2 regions of the Streptomyces sp. NPDC001816 genome follow, and region 1 is predicted to be linked to the other one. Evidence: riboswitches for the same ligand, from Rfam matches in the RefSeq annotation. Region 1 holds a riboswitch; the other holds the start of a gene.
The links. Region 1 has a riboswitch for ZMP and ZTP ahead of ACFYZZ_RS38730 (glycine hydroxymethyltransferase). Riboswitches for the same ligand answer to the same signal wherever they lie in the genome.
Positions count from the first base shown of each region.

Region 2: it holds a riboswitch for ZMP and ZTP, as region 1 does, so the genes downstream of both, ACFYZZ_RS07480 (bifunctional 5,10-methylenetetrahydrofolate dehydrogenase/5,10-methenyltetrahydrofolate cyclohydrolase) here and ACFYZZ_RS38730 (glycine hydroxymethyltransferase) in region 1, are expected to answer to the same signal.

Region 1 is NZ_JBIATY010000015.1:122,896-126,671, forward strand. Features, by position in the region: gene trpS (tryptophan--tRNA ligase) at 1-475, opposite strand, end outside; gene ACFYZZ_RS38730 (glycine hydroxymethyltransferase) at 614-2,062, opposite strand; ZMP/ZTP riboswitch at 2,095-2,186, opposite strand; gene rocD (ornithine--oxo-acid transaminase) at 2,287-3,492, shown strand; gene ACFYZZ_RS38740 (glutathionylspermidine synthase family protein) at 3,489-3,776, opposite strand, start outside.
Region 2 is NZ_JBIATY010000002.1:390,496-394,271, forward strand. Features, by position in the region: gene ctaD (cytochrome c oxidase subunit I) at 1-257, opposite strand, end outside; gene ACFYZZ_RS07470 (RNA polymerase sigma factor) at 256-819, shown strand; gene ACFYZZ_RS07475 (CU044_5270 family protein) at 812-1,834, shown strand; gene ACFYZZ_RS07480 (bifunctional 5,10-methylenetetrahydrofolate dehydrogenase/5,10-methenyltetrahydrofolate cyclohydrolase) at 1,835-2,692, opposite strand; ZMP/ZTP riboswitch at 2,716-2,796, opposite strand; gene ACFYZZ_RS07485 (hypothetical protein) at 2,824-3,663, opposite strand; gene ACFYZZ_RS07490 (MarR family winged helix-turn-helix transcriptional regulator) at 3,724-3,776, shown strand, end outside.

The DNA.
Region 1 (3,776 bases):
TGTGCTGGCGCTGGTCCTCGCCGACCGGCACCTCGTTGGCCTGGTACAGCAGGATGTCCGCGACCTGCAGGATCGGGTACGTGAACAGGCCGACGGAGGCCCGCTCGGCGCCCTGCTTGGCGGACTTGTCCTTGAACTGGGTCATCCGGCTGGCCTCGCCGAAGCCGGTGAGGCAGTTCATGATCCAGGCGAGCTGGGCGTGCTCGGGCACGTGGCTCTGCACGAAGAGGGTGCAGCGGTCGGGGTCCAGACCGGCGGCCAGCAGCTGGGCCGCGGCCAGGCGGGTGTTGGCGCGCAGGTCCTTCGGGTCCTGCGGGACCGTGATCGCGTGCAGGTCGACGACCATGTAGAAGGCGTCGTGGGACTCCTGCAGGGCCACCCACTGGCGGACGGCGCCGAGGTAGTTGCCGAGGTGGAACGAGCCGGCGGTGGGCTGGATGCCGGAGAGCACGCGAGGTTGGTCAGCGGAAGCCATGTTTTTTATTGTCGCAGAGGGATCGGGGGGTTCGGTGCGTGGGGAACTGCGGACCGTGGTGGCTGGTCGCGCCCGCGCGGCGGAGCCGCATATTTGATGCGGCCCCGCGCCCCTGGGGCGTCGCCCCTCAGGGAGTGATCAGCCCAGGTCGACTTCCGGGTACAGCGGGAAGCCTGCCACCAGGTCCGTTGCCCTCTGTGCGATTTCCTGGGACACCTTGTCGTCCAGGACGTGGGCCGCCTTGGACGGGGCTCCCGACTTGGTGGTGCCCGGCTCCGTCGTCGTGAGGACCCTGTCGATCAGGCCCGCGACCTCGTCCATCTCCGCCGTGCCCAGGCCCCGCGTAGTGAGGGCCGGGGTGCCGATGCGGATGCCGGAGGTGTACCAGGCGCCGTTCGGGTCGGCCGGGATGGCGTTGCGGTTGGTGACGATGCCCGAGTCGAGGAGGGCTGTCTCCGCCTGGCGGCCCGTGAGGCCGTACGACGTCTCCACGTCGATCAGGTTGAGGTGGTTGTCCGTGCCGCCGGTGACCAGGGTGGCGCCGCGCTTCATCAGGCCCTCGGCGAGGGCGCGCGAGTTGTCGACGATGCGCTGGGCGTAGTCCTGGAACGAGGGCTGACGGGCCTCGGCGAGGGCGACGGCCTTCGCGGCCATGACGTGCGGGAGCGGGCCGCCGAGCACCATCGGGCAGCCGCGGTCGACCTGGTCCTTCAGGGAGTCGTCGCACAGGACCATGCCGCCGCGCGGGCCGCGCAGGGACTTGTGGGTGGTCGTGGTGACGATCTGGGCGTGCGGGACCGGGTCGAAGTCGCCGGTCAGGACCTTGCCGGCGACCAGACCGGCGAAGTGGGCCATGTCGACCATGAGGGTCGCGCCGACCTCGTCGGCGATCTCGCGCATGATGCGGAAGTTCACCAGACGGGGGTAGGCGGAGTAGCCCGCGACGATGATCAGCGGCTTGAAGTCGCGGGCCTGGGCGCGCAGCGCCTCGTAGTCGATCAGGCCCGTGGCCGGGTCGGTGCCGTAGGAGCGCTGGTCGAACATCTTGCCGGAGATGTTCGGGCGGAAGCCGTGGGTGAGGTGGCCGCCGGCGTCCAGGGACATGCCGAGCATGCGCTGGTTGCCGAAGGCCTGGCGCAGCTCGGCCCAGTCGGCCTCGGAGAGGTCGTTGACCTGGCGGGCGCCGGTCTTCTCCAGGAACGGGGCCTCCACGCGGTCCGCGAGCACGGCCCAGAAGGCGACGAGGTTGGCGTCGATGCCGGAGTGCGGCTGGACGTAGGCGTGCCGGGCGCCGAAGAGCGCCTTGGCGTGCTCGGCGGCCAGGGACTCCACGGTGTCGACGTTGCGGCAGCCGGCGTAGAAGCGGCGGCCGATGGTGCCCTCGGCGTACTTGTCGCTGAACCAGTTGCCCATCGCCAGCAGGGTGGCCGGGGAGGCGTAGTTCTCGGAGGCGATCAGCTTCAGCATCTCGCGCTGGTCGGCCACCTCCTGGCCGATGGCGTCGGCGACGCCCGGCTCGACGGCACGGATGACGTCGAGGGCGGCGCGGAAGGCGGTGGACTCGGTGGAGAGGTGCTGCTTCGGCATGGGGACCTCCGGACGGTGTGCGTACAGCGTTCACGTTCGGCCCAGGCGCACGGCACTGTTTTCCCGCTCGGGCCGCTCCCCGATGGTCCGTCCCATCCCTAGCGCGCCAGTCACGGCCCGCTGATCAGCCTACCGGGCGCGCCGGATCGCGCAGGTCCCGCGTCCACCATGCGAGCGAGGATAAGAAGGGGGTGCATCCGACTCTCTGGCCCTTTGGAGTTCCCGTGAACGCTACGGAGACGCTCATCGCCGCCGCCGACGCCCACAGTGCGCACAACTACCACCCGCTGCCGGTGGTCGTCGCCACCGCGGAGGGGGCCTGGATGACGGATGTCGAGGGGCGGCGCTACCTCGACCTGCTGGCCGGGTACTCGGCATTGAACTTCGGCCACGGCCACCCGCGGCTGGTGGCGGCGGCCCGGGCGCAGCTGGAGCGGGTGACGCTGACGTCGCGGGCGTTCCACCACGACCGGTTCGCCGCGTTCTGCACCGAGCTGGCCGCGCTGTGCGGCATGCAGATGGTGCTGCCGGTGAACACCGGCGTCGAGGCGGTGGAGACCGCGGTGAAGACCGCCCGGAAGTGGGGGTACCGGATCAAGGGGGTGCCCGCCGAGATGGCGAAGATCGTGGTCGCGAGCGGCAACTTCCATGGCCGTACGACGACGGTCATCAGCTTCTCCACCGACCCCGAGGCGCGGGCGGACTTCGGGCCGTACACGCCGGGCTTCCAGATCGTGCCGTACGGCGACCTGACCGCGATGCGGGAGGCGCTCACCGAGAACACGGTCGCGGTGCTGCTCGAACCGATCCAGGGCGAGTCGGGGGTGATCGTCCCGCCGGCCGGCTATCTGCCGGCGGTGCGGGAGCTGACCCGGCAGCGGGACGTGTTGTTCATCGCCGACGAGGTCCAGTCGGGTCTTGGCAGGACCGGGCGGACCTTCGCGTGCGAGAACGAGGGGGTCGCACCGGATGTGTACGTGCTGGGGAAGGCGCTGGGCGGCGGGATCCTGCCGGTGTCGGCGGTGGTGTCGAGCACCGAGGTGCTCGGGGTGTTCGGGCCGGGTGAGCACGGATCGACGTTCGGCGGGAACCCCCTGGCGTGTGCGGTGGCGCTGGAGGTGATCAGGATGCTGCGGACGGGCGAGTACCAGGCGCGGTCCGCCGAGCTCGGCGAGCATCTGCACCGGGAGCTGGGCGCCCTGCTCGGCACCGGCAAGGTGACGGCGGTGCGCGGGCGGGGGCTGTGGGCCGGGGTCGACATCGCGCCGAGCGTCGGGACGGGCCGGCAGGTGTCCGAGCGGCTGATGGACCGGGGTGTCCTGGTGAAGGACACCCACGGTGCGACGATCCGGATCGCGCCGCCGCTGGTGATCAGCAAGGAGGACCTGGACTGGGGTCTCGCCCAGCTGCGGGAGGTCCTGGCGGCCTAGAGGATCACGTGCGGCAGGAAGCGGGCGTACTCGTCGGTGATCAGGCCCGAGGACTCGCGCAGGCCGAGGCCGGCCGGCTCGTCCCGGACGACCCAGGCGCCGAGGACGAGGTGGTTGCCGTCGAAGGCGGGCAGCGGGGCGAGCTGCTGGTAGCAGCAGGGCTCGTCGCGTACGACGGGTTCGGCGCCGGGCTCGTGCACGGTCACGCCCGCGCCTTCCCGTCCGAGCAGCGGCTTGGCGACATAGCCCGTCGGCCCGGCCAGCTCGCGCGGGCCGTCCAGGTA
Region 2 (3,776 bases), on a different contig from region 1:
AGCTCGGCGCGCATGAGCAGCGCCATCACACCACCGATCAGGAAGAACGCGAACGACGTCGTCAGATACAGCGTTCCGATGGTCTTGTGATCGGTGGTCGTCAGCCACCGCACGGCCCTGATGGCCCTGATGTTTTGGATCCTCTTCACGCCCCGCCTGTGTCCGCGCCCGGCCCGTCGGTCACACTCGGACGGCGCGACAAGCATCACGGACGAAGGGTGTGACGATCCGGGGGGTGCCGGACACGAACCGAACATGAGCAACGACGAGATCTTCGCCGCTGCCTATCGCGAGCACTACTGGGCGGTCAGCCGCTATGTCGCCAGACGACTGCAGGGGCGGGCCGACGAGGTGGAGGAAGTGGTGGCGGAGGTGTTCACGGTGGCCTGGCGCCGCCGGTCCGACCTGCCCGAGGCGCCGCTGCCCTGGCTGTACGGCGTGGCACGCAACTGCCTGGCCAACGCGGTACGCGGCTACGGACGGCGGCGCAGGCTGGTGGACCGGCTGGGCAACGACGAGGCGGCCCACGGCCGGCACATCATGGACAGCCCCGACACCGAGGCCCCGGGCGCCTGGGTGCACGACGCGCTGGCCCGGCTCTCCCCGGCGGACCAGGAGGTGCTGCGCCTCGCGGCATGGGAGGAACTCGACGCCGCGGAGATCGCGGTGGCCCTCGGCTGCGGCAGACGGGCGGCGATCATGCGGCTGCACCGGGCCCGGCGCCGGCTGAGAGCCGAGATCGACCGGATGCGGCCCGCCGCACCAGCCCTGCCCGCCCCCGCCGACGCGACCCTCTGCGAGGACCACCGACATGGCTGACGAACTCGAACTCCTCCGCCGCGCCAACCCGGCGCCGACCGACGGCCCCCACTTCGGCGACGGTCCGCTGGACCACCGCGCCGAGCGGCAGTTGGAGCGACTGCTGCACGAGGACCGTCCACGGCGCAGGCTCCGGCTGCTTCCGGCGCTCCCCGGCCGTACCCCGCGCGCCCGGCTGGTCTGGAGCCTCGCCGCCACCGCCGTCGTCCTCGTGGTCGCCGGCAACGCCGTGCTCGGCGGTCCGAGCACACCGCGGGCCGTCGCCGCGCCGCGCCCGCTGACCGTCCGGCTCCCCTCCACGCCCGTACCCCTGCGGGAGATGGTCGCCCTGGCCGACGCGGCCGCGGCGGGCGGCTCACCGCGCCTGCGCAAGGGCACGCACGTGCAGTCGTGGAGCCTCGGCATGAGCGACGGCAAGCACCCCGTCACCGTCCCCGAGGAGCGGGTGGTGCGCTGGCGGGCGGACGACAGCCACACCGAACTGGTCGTCGCGACCGACCCGCGCAGGCCCGGCCGCCCGGTCCTCACCGACGAGGGCGACGACCCGCACGAGGTGGCGGACGGCCATGTGATCAGCCGGACCACCTACCCGCCGATGTGGAACGACGCCCCGCCCGAGGGAACCCCGCCGCACACCGCGGCGCGTCTGCGGGCCTACCTCACCGAGATCGCCCGGCCCGAGATCAACCGCAGCACGGCCCCGCTGAGCACCGCCGAACTGTTCGACGCCGTCGGGGAACTGCTCGACCACTGGACCCCGGGTGCCCGCGAGTCGGCGGCCCTCGTCCGGCTGTTCGCCGAGGCCGAGGGGCTGCGGCCGGCCGGCGAGGTCACCGATCGCCTGGGCCGCCCCGGACACGCGTACGTGTACGACACCCGGGGCCTGCGCCACATGCTGATCCTGGAACCGCGCACCGGCGCCGTCCTCGGCATGGAGACCACCTTCACCCGGGCCGAGCCCGAGTACCGGGTCAAGGCCGGGGACGTCATGGAGTACCGCGCCTGGATGCGCTGATCACACGCCGAGCCGCCGGGCGGCGGCTGCCGCGGCGTCGACGGTCTGCTCCAGCAGCGTGGCGATCGTCATCGGGCCGACACCGCCCGGCACCGGCGTGATCAGCGAGGCCCGCTCCACGGCCGAGTCGAAGTCGACGTCGCCGACGTTCCCCGCGTTGTACCCCGCGTCGACGACCACCGCGCCCGGCTTGATGTCCTGGCCCCGGATGAGACGCGGCCGGCCCACGGCGGCGACCACGATGTCCGCCTCGCGGACCGCCGCCGACAAATCCCGGGTGCGCGAGTGGCAGTACGTCACGGTCGCGTCCCGGGCCAGGAGCAGCATGCCCACCGGCTTGCCCAGGATCGCGCTGCGGCCCACCACCACGGCCCGCTTCCCGGCCGGGTCGACGTCGTACTCGTCCAGCAGCCGGATGATGCCGCCGGGCGTGCAGGAGACGAAGCCCGGCAGGCCGAAGCTCATCGTGGCGAACGAGGCGAAGGTGACGCCGTCGACGTCCTTCTCCGGCGCGATCGCCTCGAACGCGGCCCGCTCGTCGATGTGGTCGCCCACCGGGTGCTGCAGCAGGATGCCGTGCACGGTCGGGTCGGCAGACAACTCCCGTAGGGCGCCGACGAGTTCGGCGGTGGTCGTGGCGGCGGGCAGCGCCACGTGCCGGGACTCGATGCCGGCCTTGCGGCAGCGGTTCTGCTTCATACGGACGTAGGTGACGGACGCCGGGTCCTCGCCGACCAGCACCGTGGCCAGACAGGGCGCGCTGCCCGTCCGCTCGGTGAGATCGGCGGCCTTCTTCGCGGTCTCCTCGACGATGCGGCGGGCGAGGGCGGTGCCGTCCATGAGCCGGGCCTGTGTCATCTGCACTCCTGAGCTGGGTTGACCTTCATCGCCCAGGCGCGCGGCATGCTCCAAGGGCCGCTCCCCGGTGGTACTCCACCTCAGCGCCAGTCACGGCCCGCCCACAGCCTAACCGAGCGCGCGGGCGGCACTCAGTCCGCGTCCGTGGACCCGGGTGCCGTGGGATCCGCCCCGGCGAGGAAGGCGTCCGCCTGGGCGGCCAGCCGGTCCGCGCCGATCGCCCCGGCCCAGCGGACGATCTCCGCCGCAAGCGCGACGGCGCCCGCCTCGTCGCCCGCGTCCCGGGCCAACACGGCCAGCAACAGCTGTTGGGACAGGGTGCCGGGCACCGTGCCGGCCCGGGCGCCCAGCGCGGTGGCCCGCCGCCAGCGCTCCCCGGCCCGCTCGCCGTCACCGGCGTCGTGGTCGTGGTCGCCGAGATGCCGCAGCGCCTCGCGGGCCAGCAGACCGTCCGCGCCGGCCTCCCCGGCGTGCAGCGCTGCCGTGTAGTGCCCGGCGGCGGCCGCCCGCTCGGCGAAGTGGTTCTCCGTGATCAGCCCCCGGTACATCGCCGCCCAGCCCCGCCGCACCTCGTCCGGGGCGCTGTCGTGCAGCTCCCGCGCCCGGTCGAGGAGGGCGGCCAGCGCCTCGGGGTCCTTGCCGTCCGGGCCGATGCGCAGGGTGCCGTCGACCAGGAGCAGCCGGCCGTAGGTGTGCCTGAGCCGGAGGAAGCCGGTGTCCCAGTCGCCGTCCGGGAACTCCTTCTCCGCCGCCTCGAGCCGCTCGGCCGCGGTGTCCGTCCCTGCGAACCAGTCGCGGTCCAGGGCGACTTCGGCCGCGGCCCGGGTGATCCGCGCACGAGCGGCGGGTTCGTCGGCGGTGACCCCGTCGAGCAGCCGCGCGGCCCGCTCCCAGCGGCCGGCGGTGCTCAACTCGCGTGTGGCGTCCAGAAGTTCATCGATATCAACGAATGCGTGCGCTGCAGTGGTCATGCCGGGCAACGTAGTCAGGCGAAAAATGATCCACAAGAAAATCACTGCGGGAGGCAGACAGTGCAGGACTCGGTGGACCGGCACGTGGCCGTCTGGGCGCGCGAGCTGGACTG